DNA from 4 places in the Bacillus sp. UNC322MFChir4.1 genome. Region 2 is predicted to be linked to each of the others. Evidence: predicted binding sites of a transcription regulator. Region 2 holds the regulator's gene; each other region holds the start of a gene.
The links. Region 2 encodes Rex, which represses fermentation and respiration genes when NADH is low (regulators of the CRP and FNR family bind a similar motif). Its sites were predicted from a motif close to TTGTGAAATATTTCACAA; they were not measured.
Positions count from the first base shown of each region.

Region 1: a site for Rex is predicted at 2,056-2,073, ahead of BR72_RS18690 (formate/nitrite transporter family protein). Genes of this name have one in related genera too.
Region 3: a site for Rex is predicted at 1,768-1,785, ahead of BR72_RS19965 (nitrate reductase subunit alpha). Genes of this name have one in related genera too.
Region 4: a site for Rex is predicted at 2,203-2,220, ahead of arcA (arginine deiminase). Genes of this name have one in related genera too.

Region 1 covers NZ_KN050809.1:276,111-280,147, reverse strand. Annotated here, with positions in the region: gene BR72_RS18700 (prepilin peptidase) at 12-722, shown strand; gene BR72_RS18695 (cyclic-phosphate processing receiver domain-containing protein) at 735-1,049, shown strand; gene BR72_RS18690 (formate/nitrite transporter family protein) at 1,102-1,938, opposite strand; gene BR72_RS18685 (TerC family protein) at 2,142-2,948, opposite strand; gene BR72_RS18680 (alpha/beta-type small acid-soluble spore protein) at 3,339-3,524, opposite strand; gene BR72_RS18675 (MaoC family dehydratase) at 3,659-4,037, opposite strand, start outside.
Region 2 covers NZ_JQKQ01000052.1:4,198-8,234, reverse strand. Annotated here, with positions in the region: gene groL (chaperonin GroEL) at 1-140, opposite strand, end outside; gene groES (co-chaperone GroES) at 179-463, opposite strand; gene BR72_RS16385 (CPBP family intramembrane glutamic endopeptidase) at 902-1,630, shown strand; gene BR72_RS16380 (YdiK family protein) at 1,633-1,830, shown strand; gene BR72_RS16375 (redox-sensing transcriptional repressor Rex) at 1,857-2,486, opposite strand; gene BR72_RS16370 (ABC-F family ATP-binding cassette domain-containing protein) at 2,670-4,037, shown strand, end outside.
Region 3 covers NZ_KN050810.1:172,388-176,424, reverse strand. Annotated here, with positions in the region: gene BR72_RS19965 (nitrate reductase subunit alpha) at 1-1,634, opposite strand, end outside; gene BR72_RS19960 (Crp/Fnr family transcriptional regulator) at 2,017-2,709, opposite strand; gene moaA (GTP 3',8-cyclase MoaA) at 3,007-4,020, shown strand; gene BR72_RS19950 (molybdopterin-synthase adenylyltransferase MoeB) at 4,036-4,037, shown strand, end outside.
Region 4 covers NZ_KN050813.1:38,364-42,400, forward strand. Annotated here, with positions in the region: gene argF (ornithine carbamoyltransferase) at 1-849, opposite strand, end outside; gene arcA (arginine deiminase) at 880-2,112, opposite strand; gene argR (arginine repressor) at 2,762-3,211, opposite strand; gene BR72_RS23265 (zinc-dependent alcohol dehydrogenase) at 3,748-4,037, opposite strand, start outside.

The DNA.
Region 1 (4,037 bases), on a different contig from region 2:
GAGAGAATGAAATGCTATTTTATGTATATGCTTTTTTCACTGGTTTAATATTAGGCTCTTTCTATCACGTTGTTGCGTATCGGATTCCACTCGGTTATTCCATCATAAAACCACGATCACATTGTTCTCATTGTTCCCATGTATTACAACTAAAAGAGTTAATCCCCATTTTATCATTTTGTATTCAAAAAGGACGGTGTACGCAATGTAATATAAAAATTTCATATTTACATCCATTATTTGAAGGCATTTCCGGAGTGTTATTTCTTCTTACAGCGGTCTTTGTTGGGGCTGATGGGCAGCTTATTATTGCATGGACGCTGTTATCACTTCTTCTTATTGTTTCCATTACAGATCTTCTTTATATGGTTATTCCAAATCAAATTTTACTCTTTTTTGCAGGACTATTTTTAATCGAACGTTTTTTTATACAGCCATCGCTATGGTGGGATGGATTGTTAGGAGCAATGGTCATGTTTATGCTCTTATATATCATTCAAACTATTTATCCAAAAGGAATCGGAGGAGGGGATGTAAAATTATTTATTTTACTTGGTTTTGTCGTTGGAACAAAAGTGATACTGTTATCACTTTGTTTCTCATCATTATTTGGTCTTTGTTTTCTTATTATCTCAATTGCTCTAAAACGTATGACATATAATGAACCGCTTCCTTTTGCGCCTTTTATTGCACTTGGTACTATATGTACATATAGTATGTAGAGGAGGGATAAGATGAATGTATTTATGGATGATCAAAGACCGTGCCCATCTGGTTTTACACTAGCGACGACAGTCGAACAAGCGCTGGATCTCATGCGGAATTATAAGATACATACGTTATCACTTGATTATAATATGGGATTTCGTCAGAGAAATGGGCTATTTTTCGTAGATGTATTTTGTAAAGAACGATTACATGTGGAGGAAATTCATCTTCATACGAATGATTCGATTGGACAACATTATATGTTAGCGCGGATACAAAAAGGAAAAGAGTCTGGAGAAATTTCTTCGTCCATTATAATTAAATGTGTTGGAAGTTACTAAAAAAGCAAGCATTCCAATCAATTTGGAATGCTCGCTCAATAAAAGTTTCATCTTATTTTACTTGCGCTGACAATGGAATAATTTCTTCAGTTTGTTCGGAATCGATTTCTGGTTTTGCAGATTTCGTTTTAGTCAAATAATGATAAACCATACCAACAAAAACAGATCCGCCAACTATGTTACCGATTGTAGCTGGAATTAAGTTATGAATCGCACCTGCAAAAGAAACTGTATCAGGATGTGGAACAAGTAAAGCAATTGAAAAGATGGCTAGATTTGCGATGCTATGTTCATATCCTGACATGAAGAAAGTAAATACAGTTAAAAATATCATAATTATTTTAGCTGTATCTCCTTTTACTTGTGATGGAAGGAAACATGCAAGACAAACGAGCCAGTTACATAAAATAGCTTTGAAAAATATGTGTGTTGTTGATGCGCCCATCTTTGTTGTGGCAACTACATTTAATAAGTGATTGTGACTTATTGTTTCATAAATACCAGTTGCATAAAATAGCAATGCCAAAAATACTGCTCCTACTAAGTTTCCTATATAACAAGCACCCCAGTTGCGAAGTGTATCGATAACAGTTGTTTCTTTACGTAAAGTTGCAACGGTGAAATACATTGTATTTCCTGTAAATAATTCAGCTCCACCAAATATAATTAAAATAAGTGCAATTCCAAAAAATATAGAGAATGCAAAATATGTTGCGGGTGAATGTGCATCATGAAAGAAATTTCCTAATTTAGAACATAGTACAATAACAAAACCCATATAGACACCAGCTAGCGCTGCCCGAAGGAAATATTGCATTGGATTGTTATCTAACATTTTTTTCTTTTTCTTTGCGAGCTGTACTAGGTAATCTACTCCTTGTTCTAGCATAAAACATTACGCTCCTTCAATAAATCATTTATTAATATTCTTTATATGAATAAATTACACGTATTTGTTCTTACTTTCAATAATCTTGTTCAATATTTCACAAAAAGGACAACATTTTTGTGAAATATTGAACAAAATATTGTATAATATATTTTCAAAATTGAGAAACTCTATCTATGGAGAAAAAGGAAAAAGCGCTGAAATTACAGCGCTTTTTCGTTATATTGTTTTGAATCTTGTTGTACGTTTGGCGTTGTTTCTTTTGATAAGAGCCAACCACCTACACCAATTGACAGCAATACAATCCAAAATGTTAATTTCCAAGTAGTTGATTCTGGGAATTCGTGTGGGATGACGCCTAATGCAGGGTGAGCTAACGTATAAACTGCTAATTTCACACCAACCCAACCGACAATCATGAATGCAGCAGTTTCCAATCCTGGTTTACGCTGCAGTAAGTTTACGAAAGCGGATGCGGCAAAGCGCATAATAATTAATCCAATCATACCGCCTGCGAAAATAACAGCAAACTGTCCGATATCAAGTTCGCCAATTGTACCAAGATTTGTCTTCGGTAATGTCATTGCTAATGCAACAGCTGCTAAAATAGAGTCAACAGCAAACGCGATATCAGCAACTTCTACTTTAAATACAGTCCACCAAAAGTTTTCTTGTTTTTTCTCTGTCTCTTTTTTCTCTGTTTCTTGATGAGCTGCATTCTTTTTAACATACGTTTTTACAAGATGGTTACCAGCGATAAACATTAAATAAATGGCACCGATTGCTTGTACTTGCCATACATCGACAAGAAATGAAATCATAAACAATGATCCAAAGCGGAATACAAATGCTCCTGCAAGTCCGTAAAATAAAGCCTTTTTACGTTTTTCTTCCGGTAAGTGTTTAACCATGATTGCAAGGACAAGTGCATTATCTGCTGCTAAAATTCCTTCCAAAGCGACTAAAATAAGTAATACCCAACCATACTCCAATAATAAAGATAGTTCCATTTACAATCTCCTCTCGTTTGTACAAGCGCTAAACAAACAGAAGAAAATTCCCCGTTGTTTAGCTTCCCCAAAATAAGCTCTATCAACGGCGGAGGAATTTAGAAATGAATGCAAAAAAGACCTCTGCCGTTAATAGGCAAAGGTCTTGCTAGACATATGTAATAAACTATGCCAACAAAGCCGGAGGAACATGGTTCCACGTAATGACGACTTTGTTTCAGAGAATATTTTCTCTGACGCTACTCCCCTTTGGAAATATGCTATTACGTACAGTATATAAGTACTGCTAAAGTTTGTCAATCTGCTAAAAGAGTTTTGTGTGAATATTTCACTTTATGTACGCTAAAAAAGAGGCGGAGAATATCCGCCTCAAATCCATTGTTTATATTATTATCCACGTAATTGTTGTTGTGCAAGAGAAACGAGGCGTTTTGTCACTTCACCGCCGACAGATCCGTTTGAACGAGAAGCTGTGTTAGAGCCTAAATTCACACCAAATTCTTGTGCAATTTCATACTTAAACTGTTCTAATGCTTGTTCAGCACCAGGAACAAGTAGTTTATTTGTTTTTGCCATAGTATAAAACCCCTTTTTTCATTTTCAGCTTATAAGAGCTGATGATGTTATTGTATGTGTTTGAATTTCACTCATACGCGGAAGTAATCGGAGAGACTAACAGTTCTTGGAGGAAATGAAAAAGAGTAGCAGCGCTACTCTTTTTTCATAACGGTTGCTGTGCCTTCTACAACAACTTTATCGTATTGATTATAGATGTTTGTTTGTAATGTAATAATTCTTTTATCGTCGCGTTTTTCAATGACTTCAGCGACAACACGTAATGTATCTCCGATTTTTACAGGGGCACGGAATGCGATGTTTTGTGATAAATAAATGGTATTTTTTCCAGGAAGCTTTGTGCCAAGTATTGTTGAAATAAAGCTAGAAACGAGCATACCATGGGCAATGCGTTCTTTAAACATCGTTGTTTTAGCAAAAGAATCAAGGAGATGAATTGGATTTACATCGCCTGTAAGTTTTGCAAACGTAATAATATCTTCGTTTGCAATGGTCTTTGTTAAAGAAGCTCGA
Region 2 (4,037 bases):
AGCGGAGAACCGAATTTTTTCTCAAGTACAACGTTGCGACCTTTTGGTCCAAGCGTAACTTTTACTGCGTTTGCAAGAGTGTCGACACCGCGAAGCATCGAACGACGTGCTTCTTCACTAAATTTAATATCTTTTGCCATAATATTTGACCCCCTTGAATTTTTAAAGATTTATATAATTAACCGATAATTGCTAAAATGTCGCTTTCACGTAAAATTAAATATTCTGTACCTTCGTATTTCACTTCAGTACCTGCATATTTTGAGAAGATGATACGATCTCCTGTAGCTACATCTAAAGCAACACGCTCACCATTTTCAAGCACACGACCAGTACCAACCGCCACTACTTTACCTTCTTGTGGTTTTTCTTTTGCAGTGTCTGGTAGCACAATGCCACTTGCTGTTTTTTCTTCTGCTTGAACAAGTTCAATAATAACGCGATCACCTAACGGCTTTAGCATGAACAACAACCTCCTCAATTTATTATGTAAATTTTATATTTATTAGCACTCTGATACTCCGAGTGCTAACACACTTATTATAATAAAGAATCTCATTTTCTTTTGCAAGTGAAAAAATCGTAATTTTTCGGAAAACTATCCTAGCCCCTCTCCCACTTGTTCCAAAGCATTTATACCCTACTTAATAATTACACAAAGGAAGATACATTGATATATAAATCTATTTTTCTTTTTCGACATATAATGACCACTTGATGCCCTCGTCCTCCTCTAAAAGAAAGGAGGTTTTATGTCGTTTGCTAACTTTCATATGATAGAGATTCCATCTTTTTTTCATCTTCACCTATGTTACAATAAGAAAGATGCCATAAGTTGTTTTCTCTATGGATAGAGCATTTTCCTTTTTCTTTACAAAAAATCCAAAAAGGAGTTATGGAATTGAAGAGACAATATTGGTGGGTTATTGTTACATATATTTTGATGCAATTATCAGGTATAGTTGGAGGATTGATTCTTCTAAAAAGCGGAGTATACAATAATGGGCACCGGACCCTTGATGAAAAAATCCAACTAGCTACTGCACATTGGGGGCTGATAAGCTTCTTTATCGCTCTTATTATCATCCTTGTGTTACTACGTAATGATACAGAATCTGAAAAATGGAATCGCGGAAAAACAAATCTCCCCGCTACGATAGGGTGGATTATTTTAGGAGTTTTCCTTGCCTTATTTGCCCAGGTCATTGCTGGCACAATTGAAACACAAGTTTTTAAAATTAAAGCGGAATCTGAAAATACACAAAACATTATCGGCATTATAAGAGCTGTGCCATTATTTATGATTGTTTCATCTATATTTGCCCCTATTCTTGAGGAGATTGTATTTAGAAAAATTCTATTTGGCACACTATATAAACGATATAACTTCTTTATCGCAGCAATCATAAGTTCGCTTATATTTGCTATCATTCATTTTGACCCTACACATTTATTAGTGTATATTTCCATGGGGCTTGTTTTTTCATTTTTATACGTACAAACAAAACGAATTATTGTACCAATTATGGCTCATGTTATGATGAATACAAATGTTATGTTAATTACATTCGTACTTCGTCCCTATCTAGAAAAAGCTGAAAAACTGCAAGGATTCATCGGAGGATTTTAAACATGCGAAATTCACCATTTGTTATGGCAACTTTGTATTTTCTTCTAGGGTGTATTTTTACATACTTAGCAATTACAAGTGTAAAAGATACAATTTGGAACTTTTACACAATACTACTTGCTATAATGGCAACAATTGATTTTAATTTTGCACTTCGCATTCTTTTTTCTAAAGCGAAAAAAGATAGTAAGAAGAAATAATAAAAACGCAGGAATTTCCTGCGTTTTTATTGTGGATAATTTTTTAAAAAGTACACGAGCGTTTGTAATTCTACTGCTAAATCAATATGATGAATTCGAATATGTTCTGATAAATTTAACCTAGCAGGTGTAAAGTTTAAAACACCTTGTATGCTCGTATGCGATAAGCGATCTGCTACAGCTTGCGCAACAGAAGCAGGCACTGTTAATATTGCCACTTTTATATCACCGGATAGTCTCTCTTCTAATTCATCCAGATGATATACTGGAATCCCGCCGATTTCTTTTCCAACTTTCTCTTCATCAACGTCAAACGCCATCTCAATTTTTGTATTATTATTTTTCGTAAAATTGTAATGTAAGAAAGCTGTACCTAAATTACCTACCCCTATTAACGCTACGCGTGTTACATCGTCTTGATCAAGTGTTTCGCGGAAAAACGACAATAAATAATTTACATTATAGCCATATCCCTTTTTCCCTAATGCTCCAAAATATGAAAAGTCTCTTCGAATTGTCGCTGAATCCACCTTCACTGCTTCGCTTAATTCTGCTGATGATACGCGTTGCTTACCAGATAACGATAGGTTTTGGATAAATCGATAGTATAGAGGCAATCTTTTGGCAGTTGCCTGCGGAATTTTAGGCTGCTCCATGCAACCCCCTCCTCTCTTCCTATCTGTTCAAGTGATTGAAACATGTACGGAAGTTTAGCATTGATAGTTTTCCTTGTATAATAGAGAGAGAATTTCTCTATTTATGTTCAACTATACACTATTTTTAGTATGATTGAGAAATATAATCATGGCAAAGTTAAGAAAATATTTGAGGTGAAAACATTGATTTTACTACAAGTGAATAATCTTTCCAAGCTATTCGCGGCTGAAGTGATTCTTTCAAACATTAAGTTAGAAGTACAGACGCGTGATCGCATTGCACTTGTCGGGCGTAATGGCGCTGGAAAGTCTACATTATTAAAAATTATTGCCGGAGAATTATCCCATGACGGCGGCGAAATTATAAAGCCGAAAGATGTATCTATCGGTTACTTAGCACAGCATACCGGTCTTGAAACATCGTTAACGATTTGGGATGAAATGCTAACGGTATTTCTTCACTTACAACGTATGGAGAAAGAACTCCGCAGACTAGAGCAAGAAATGGGAAAAGAAGAAAATTTCACAAATGGAACCATTTATGAAAAATTGTTAGCAGAATATGATCGCCTACAATTAAATTATAAAAATGAAGGTGGCTATCAATACGAAGCTGATATTCGCTCTGTTTTAAGCGGGCTTGGTTTTCCTCCTGAAACACACAAAACAACAATCTCAACACTAAGCGGTGGACAAAAAACTCGCTTAGCCCTTGGTAAGCTATTATTGACGAAACCAGATTTGCTTATTCTCGATGAGCCAACCAACCATTTAGACATCGAGACATTAACGTGGCTTGAGCAATATTTACAAGGTTATCCTGGTGCTATTTTAATCGTTTCACACGATCGGTACTTTCTAGACAGACTTGTCACGCAGGTCTATGAGATTTCCAATAAACAAAGTCGAAAGTACACAGGAAACTACAGTAGATACTTAGATCTTAAAGCGTCCCTATATGAACAAGAGATGAAACGTTATGAGAAGCAACAAGAAGAAGTAACAAAATTACAAGAATTTGTCCAAAAAAATATCACTCGTGCTTCCACAACAAAACGGGCGCAAAGTCGCCGAAAACAATTAGATCGTATGGAACTTCTGGACAAACCAATCGGCGATACAAAATCCGCTTCTTTCCACTTTGATATCGATAAACAAAGTGGTAATGATGTATTACAAGTAAGCGATGTGACAATTGGCTATGAGAATGAGCCCATTATTCAAAACATTCGTTTCCGATTAACGCGAGGTGATAGTGTTGCGCTCGTCGGTCCAAATGGAATTGGAAAATCCACCTTATTAAAATCTCTTGTGGATAAACTTCGTCCTTTAAACGGTACTATTTCGTTTGGTTCTAACGTTTCTATCGGATATTATGACCAAGAACAAGCAAACTTAACATCATCAAAACGTGTATTGGATGAACTTTGGGATGATTACCCGCTACAACCAGAAAAAGAAATTCGCACAGTACTTGGGAATTTTTTATTTTCTGGTGACGACGTTCTTAAACCTGTTTCTTCTTTAAGCGGTGGACAAAAGGCACGTTTA
Region 3 (4,037 bases), on a different contig from region 2:
TAAATCGTATCAGAGTTAAACCAATGGTTAATACCAGCGCCGACAATAATCATCGAGCGTCCATTTGTATCAACGGCATTTTGCGCAAATTCACGAGCGATTTGAATAATCAGTTCTCGTTTTACACCTGTCATTTTTTCTTGCCATGCTGGCGTAAATGGAACATCTTCATCGAAACTCTTCGGTTCTGGGCCGCCAAGACCGCGGTCTACGCCGTAGTTTGCTAATGTTAAATCGTAGACAGTTGTTACGAAAAGATCTCCGTTTGGCGTTGTAATCTTTTTCACTGGAATCGTACGTTCTAATACTTCATTTCCGTCATCAGAGAAGTACGGAATTTGGACAGTTCCAATTGAATCTTCCATACCAAGTAAAGAAAGACGTGGGTCGATTTTTTCGCCTGTTTGTTCATCTTCTAAACGTAAGTTCCATTTTTTCTCGTTATCCCAGCGTGATCCCATTGTGCCGTGCGGCGTAGCGAAATCATGACTTTTATCGTTCCAAAGAACAGGTTTCCATTCGCCAAGTTTTGTTTCCCGGCCAATATCAGTCGCATTTAAGAAACGATCTGCAACAAATTGACCGTCTTGCTGTTTTAACGTGACAAGGAACGGGAAATCTGTGTATTGCTTTGCATAATTTATGAAGTAGTCTACTTGTTTGTCTACGTAGAATTCTTGTAAAATGACGTGTCCCATTGCCATTGCAAGTGCCCCGTCTGTCCCTTGTTTTACACTGATCCAGTCATCAGCGAATTTTGTTGATTCGGCAAAATCAGGACTAACAGAAACAACTTTCGTCCCTTTATAGCGCACTTCCGCTAAGAAGTGAGCATCTGGTGTCCGCGTTAGCGGTACGTTGGATCCCCATGTCATAATGTAGCCAGCGTTGTACCAATCACTACTTTCTGGCACATCTGTTTGATCACCCCAAATTTGTGGTGAAGCTGGTGGTAAGTCAGCGTACCAATCGTAGAAGCTCAGCATCGGCCCGCCCATCAGCTGCATAAAGCGGCTGCCAGCTGCGTGACTTAGCATAGACATCGCTGGAATTGGTGAGAAACCAACATTTCGATCAGGACCATATTTGATTACTGTATATAGTAAGGAAGCAGCAACGAGCTGTAATACTTCATCCCAACTTGCACGAATGAAGCCGCCTTTTCCGCGAGCACTTTTATATGCGCGTGCTTTTTCTGGATTTTCAACAATGCTTTTCCAAGCATCTAATGGTGATTCATGTTTTTGCAGTTCTTCTTGCCACATATTCCAAAGAACGCCGCGTACATATGGATATTTCACACGAAGCGGACTATAAATGTACCAAGAAAAGCTTGCTCCTCGCGGACATCCGCGTGGTTCAAAATCTGGCATATCAGGACCAGTAGACGGATAATTTAGTTCTTGTCCTTCCCAAGTGACAATTCCATCTTTTACGTAAATGTTCCAGCTGCAAGAACCGGTGCAGTTTACGCCGTGTGTGGAGCGGATAACTTTATCATGTTGCCATCGTTTTCGGTAGGCATTTTCCCATTCTCGGTCTTCATATGTTTCTTGCGTATGATTATCGTTATAACGATCTATTGGAGAAAAATATTTTAAACGTTGCATAAATGGTGATAGTTTCTTCTTCATATCGTTCACTCCTTTATTGCGTCTCTCTTGCTTACTTTCACTATAAGAGGGCACACAAAATAGAGATGTGATATCTATCACAGTTCAACAGATTGTCAAAATTCATAAGAGTGTAAGGAAAAAAATAGAGAAGATGTGATATTTTGCACATCGCAAAATATGTTTTGTATGTAAAGTAGGGGGAGAAAGAAAAAGAGCAGCATCTTCAATAATATATCCATGTTAATTTTCTGGCAGCTGCTGCTATGCAGAATAAAACGCTTGAAACCTTGCATGTGGCAAGAGAAAGTACTGACCGCTTCTATACACGGCCAGAAGCTCTCGTTCCTCACTAAAAGAAAAGGTTTTTATGTCGTTTTTTTAACTTGTATATATAGGAATGCTACTCAATACTACAAATAGAAGTAGGGCAATCTTCACAAGAGATTGCACATTTTAAAAAATGTAAATTATGAATGGTGATTTTGCCTTTATGAATAGAAATAATATCTTGTTTTTTTAAATCATTTAACATGCGATTGACACTTTCACGGGAGGTTGCACAGAAGTTGGCAAGATCCTGATTTGTTAATGGAAGATCAATCAGAATACCATCTTCTTTTAAAATGCCATAACTATTCGTCATGCGAATGAGAGTGGAGTATAGTGCTCCTTTTTTGCCATGCAATACTAGATCACGGAACTTCGTTTGCATTCTTCGTAAATGTTCACTAACCCACTTCATAAATTCAAAGGCAAGAGCTGGTTTTTCCAGCAATGCTTTTTCTAATGCATCCCGCTTAATGACGCCGATTTCTGCACGTTCAAGTACTTTTGCATTTAATAAATATTTGGCGTTTTCCGTAAATAATGTAAGTTCCCCAATAATATCATTCTCCGAACAAATGCGCAGTGTCAATTCTTGACCATCGGCGCTAATTTTACTAATTTGCACTTTTCCAGAGCGAATAATGTATAGTTCTTTTGCCTCCATACCTTCTTGGAAAATATAATGGGATTTGTTCACTTGCATTTTATATTCAACAGATGCGAGTAATTCATTTAAATCATTTGATAATGCAGTACTGTTTGTCACAGCAGTCACCCCTTTTTTCCGAATAGTCTATCCCTTATTTTGAATATAAATATAGTGAAAATGCAAGAGATTTTTTCCTTTTCCTAATTGTGAACAGTTTTTGACTGGATTTGTGAAGAATTTTTGAATGAGGAAATTGATGTGAGAAATATCACAACATAGATTGTAGTTCTTTTTTATGATGAAGACAAATGAAAGGCATCCAAAAAAAGATAAAGTGCAAGAGCAAAACACCCTAGTTTAAAAATATATTATAATAGAATAAAAGTATATATGCAGCAAGAAGGAGGGGTGACGATGACTGAGAAGATTGTAGATGTATGGCAGCGTCCACTTCAAGATTTACGCATTTCTGTCATTGATCGTTGTAATTTTCGGTGCACGTATTGTATGCCGGCTGAAGTGTTTGGACCAGATTATGCTTTTTTAAAAGAAGAGTTTCTACTTACGTTTGATGAGATTGAACGATTAGCTAAGCTGTTTGTTCGTATGGGAGTTAAGAAAATTCGCTTAACTGGCGGTGAACCGCTACTTCGTAAAGATTTACCACAGCTCATTAAACGTCTTGTGAAAATAGAAGGCTTAACAGATATTGGGCTAACGACGAACGGCATTCATTTAACGAAACAGGCAAAGGCATTAAAAGAAGCTGGTTTAATGCGAGTAAACGTCAGCTTAGATGCGTTAGATGATGATGTATTTCGAAATATTAATGGCCGCAATGTAAGCACAAAACCTATATTACGAGGAATTGAAGAAGCAAAATCTGCTGGGCTCGACGTGAAAGTCAATATGGTCGTGAAAAAAGGAATGAACGATAACCAAATTTTGAAGATGGCCGCTTATTGTAAAGAGCAGTGCATCCCTCTTCGCTTTATCGAATTTATGGATGTTGGAAGTACGAACGGCTGGAACTTTGAACAAGTCATTACGAAGAAAGAGTTAATCGATATGATTGGACGTGTATATCCAATTGAACCGATAGATCCTCACTATTTCGGTGAAGTAGCCAAGCGATATCGATATGTTGGAACTGAGGCTGAAGTTGGTTTTATTACTTCTGTTTCTGAATCATTTTGTTCTTCTTGTACGAGAGCGCGCATTTCAGCAGAAGGACGATTGTATACTTGTTTATTTGCAACGACAGGAACAGATTTACGCACGCTAATCCGGGGTGGAATAGATGATGAGAAATTGTTCCAAATCGTGCAAGATGTATGGAATAAGCGTAATGATCGTTATTCGGATGAACGAACGGAAGAAAGTGCAAATAACCGCCCAAAAATTGAAATGTCATATATTGGCGGATAGAGAGAAGGGGTTAAGAT
Region 4 (4,037 bases), on a different contig from region 2:
TCCATACAATGTTTCTACATCATGAAATGCAGGCAAACAATGTAAGAAAATCATATTTTCATTTCCGGTCTTTTTAATCATTTCCATGTTCACTTGATATGGAGTAAGAAGTTCAATACGTTCAGCAAATTTATCTTCTTCGCCCATAGATACCCATACATCTGTATAAATAACATCAGCACCTGCAACAGCTTCTTCTACGTTGCTCGTTACCATTACCCGGTCACTATATTGTTTCGCGATATCAACGATTTCCTGTGCTGGGAATAATGATTCTGGGGTACAAATGTGCACTTCCATTCCGACCATTGAGCCGCCAACTAACAAGCTATTTGCGACATTATTACGTCCGTCGCCGACATAGACGAGCTTCTTATCCTTTAATTCTCCGAGGTGCTCTTTTATTGTTAACAAATCAGCAAGTGTTTGTGTCGGATGCCACATGTCTGTTAAGCCGTTCCATACTGGTACACCTGAATTGTTCGCTAGTGATTCTACTGTTGCATGGGAGAATCCACGGAATTCAATACCGTCAAACATACGTCCTAACACTTTTGCTGTATCTTCAACAGATTCTTTCTTTCCTAGCTGAATATCATTTTTACCTAAGTATTCAGGACTTGCCCCTAAATCTGTACATGCTACTGTAAATGCACAACGGGTACGAGTTGAGGTTTTTTCAAATAGTAGGGCAACATTTTTACCTTCTAAATAATGATGCGGGATACCATTTTTCTTTTTCTCTTTTAATTCTGCCGCTAAATCAATAAGATATAATAATTCTTCCTCTGTAAAATCTTTTTCAGCAAGAAAACTTCTTCCTTTTAAGTTTGGTTTTGTCATCATCATCACTCATCCCTACTTTCTTCTCTATTTAAATTAAATATCTTTTCGGACAATCGGCATACTCATACAACGTGGACCCCCACGGCCGCGAGACAATTCTGAGCTTAATACTTCCACAACCTCAATACCATGCTCTCGTAATAAAGCATTGGATACATAGTTACGATCATATGTAACAACTACGCCTGGTGCGATTGCTAGTGTGTTAGATCCGTCGTTCCATTGTTCACGAGCAGAAGCAATCGCATCTCCTCCTCCGCAAGGAATAAGTACCAATTCACTCAAACCTAATGCTTCTTTTAAAGCCTCAGTTAAAGAAGTACGATGTGAAATTTTAAGAACTTCTTCACTCTCTCCTTTTTCCAGAATATAAATATTCATATTTCCTTCTGGACCTTGAATAGCTGGATGAATTGTAAATTTATCATAATCAACCATTGTAAATACTGTATCTAAATGCATAAATGCACGACATTTTGGAATCTCTATTGCTAGTACTTTCTTAATTTTATTTTGACGACTAAATAAATTTTTCGCTAAACGTTCAATCGCTTTAGCCGATGTTCTAGCCGATACGCCAATCGCAATTGTTTCTTCATTTAAGATCAGCTCATCGCCGCCTTCAATTGGAAACTGATAATCGCGATCTAACCAAACTGGTACATTGTGACTCGCAAAGCGTGGATGATGTTTAATGATATATTCCATAAACAATGATTCACGTCTCCGTGCTGGTTCTCTCATTTTGTTAATTGTTAAACCGCCACCTATACTAGCTGCTGGGTCACGAGTAAAATATAGATTTGGCATTGGATCTAAATAAAATGGATAATGATCTTCCATAAATTCATACAGGTGGGTCTTTTTACTAGCTTCAATTTCGTTTTTCCGTACGCCCCCCATAATCTTCTGAATCATTTCTTCATTTGAAAAGGAAAGTAAATATTCTTTTAAATTATGATACGCACCGTTTACATCAGCTTGTCCTTCTTTTAAAATACGATCAACAAATTCTTCACGAAGTTTTTTATCAGCTAACGCCTCAGCTGCTAGTGTTTCTAAATAAAGAACTTCAACACCCCGATTGCGTAACGTTTGCGCAAAATAATCATGCTCTTTTTGAATAATTGGTAAATATGGAATATCGTCAAATAATAATTGTTGCAAATAATCTGGCGTTAAGTTCTCCACTTCTTTACCAGGACGCTTTAGTAAAACCGTTTCTAATTCTCCAATTTCTGAAGTAACATGGATCGGATGTTTCATTTGTTGTACCTCCTTTTAAATTTGTTTGTTGTCTACAAATACATAATAAACGGAATGCATATACAGATTTGTGAAAACGCTAACATTACTAAGTGGAATATTTCACAAATTATTTTTTAAAAACGATATGTAATTGTATTTTTATAAGATATTTCACTTCATAATTAACTAATAAGGTGAAATATCACGCATATTAGCTGTATAATAGCCTCCTATTTTTATTAAAAATTTTTTATCTCGCATTTGCATAAACCTCAATATAAACAAAAAGGCTGTTCTAACATTCATTAGAAACAGCCCTCTCATTTATGTATTCATTTTATCCCGCTATTCGTGGGCAGTAATACTCCCACCTCAAAATTTGGCGAAAGCATTGTCCAGCTCTAGCGGCTAGAATCTCCGGCCGTTTCGCCCCCTCGGACGAGGCAAAAAGCGCCTCTCTGTCAGGGGCGTGGGCGTCCTGCGATTCTGAACGAGCCGCTTCCGCTTTTCTTAAGAAGTTAGGTAGGAGATAAACTGCCCGTAAAAGCCCGATTGGTGAGGGCTGATAATCAGTGGGGGATGAAAAAACCCCCACTGATTAAAGTTTCACTTTATATATCCGTTACCTAAAAAGAACGGAATCTTAATATCGTTTTTTAATTTGTACCTACATAATCAAATTCAATCTATCTTTTAAAATCTCCCTTTCTACTTTTGATCCAGAAATTACAAGACATGTATCATTCCCACATATACATCCTATTTTTTCTTTCCAATCTAGTTCATCTAATAAGGCCCCAATAACATGAGCATTCCCAGGCAAAGTTTTAATAATAGTCATCTGTTCTATATAATCGATTTGTATAACAACTTCTTTTAACTTTTTCTTTAACTGTATATCTGCCCTCCTCTTCTCGTCTGTAAAAATCTTATATATAACTTGTCCTTTTGCCGAAGATCCCTTTACTACATTTAATTCATGAATATCTCGAGAAATCGTTGCTTGTGTAACAGATACCCCCCGTTCCTCTAACAACTCTACCAATTTTTCTTGTCTATCTATTTCATTCTCTCTCACCAATTGTTTAATTAGTTGTTGTCTTTTCTCTTTTTTCATGAAAGACACTCCCTCTAATATTATAGCTTTATTATATCTTGCTATAATTTCCATCTAAAAGGGATAGAGGTAAATGTTACGGAAACGTTCATATTTTTACTTTTCTATATAATGTATCAAAATTTGATACACTTCCAACAAAATAAAAAGGAAGAACAATCCTCATTCTTCCCTATACCATAAACTGCGCAATTGTCTTTTTTAATTCTACTGCGCGTTTCTCTAAATCTCTTGATAGCTGATCATATCATATTTTCAGATTGTTTCATCATTACACAAACAAATTCCTGTGTTCTTGCTGGGATTTCTTCAGAGATTGCTACTTCCATAATATTTTCTGTCGCTTCTTTCAAAGTAAGCTCCGTTGCTTACCCTCGTTTTGTTAGTTAATTATAAAGTTCATTAAGAACCAACTAATTATATGGATTGCTCCAAAGCTATACCAATCAAAGATAAAATACAGTTCAACTACCATGAAAGAAACCTAAAAAAAGAACCTTTTGCTAGGTTCTTTTTACTATTTTTATTCTAACCGGTTATATAACACCAGGTTCGGAGACTAAGATAGTCTTTATAGACTGAATATCTTTTCTTTCATTAGTAATTGGATCAATACCTATTAGATCTCCAATAGCGCTATTAAAATCTTCAAGTAGTACTTTATCTGTAATTAAACTTGATAATTCAGGTAAATCTATTGCACATGACAAAGCTTTTTCCATCATGTGATGAGCTTCCCCTGTCCCTATAATTGTAATGCCTTTTGATAAGAGTTCAAAAGGTTTGACTGTAAACTCATAAGTGTCATCAAACCCCATAGGTATCA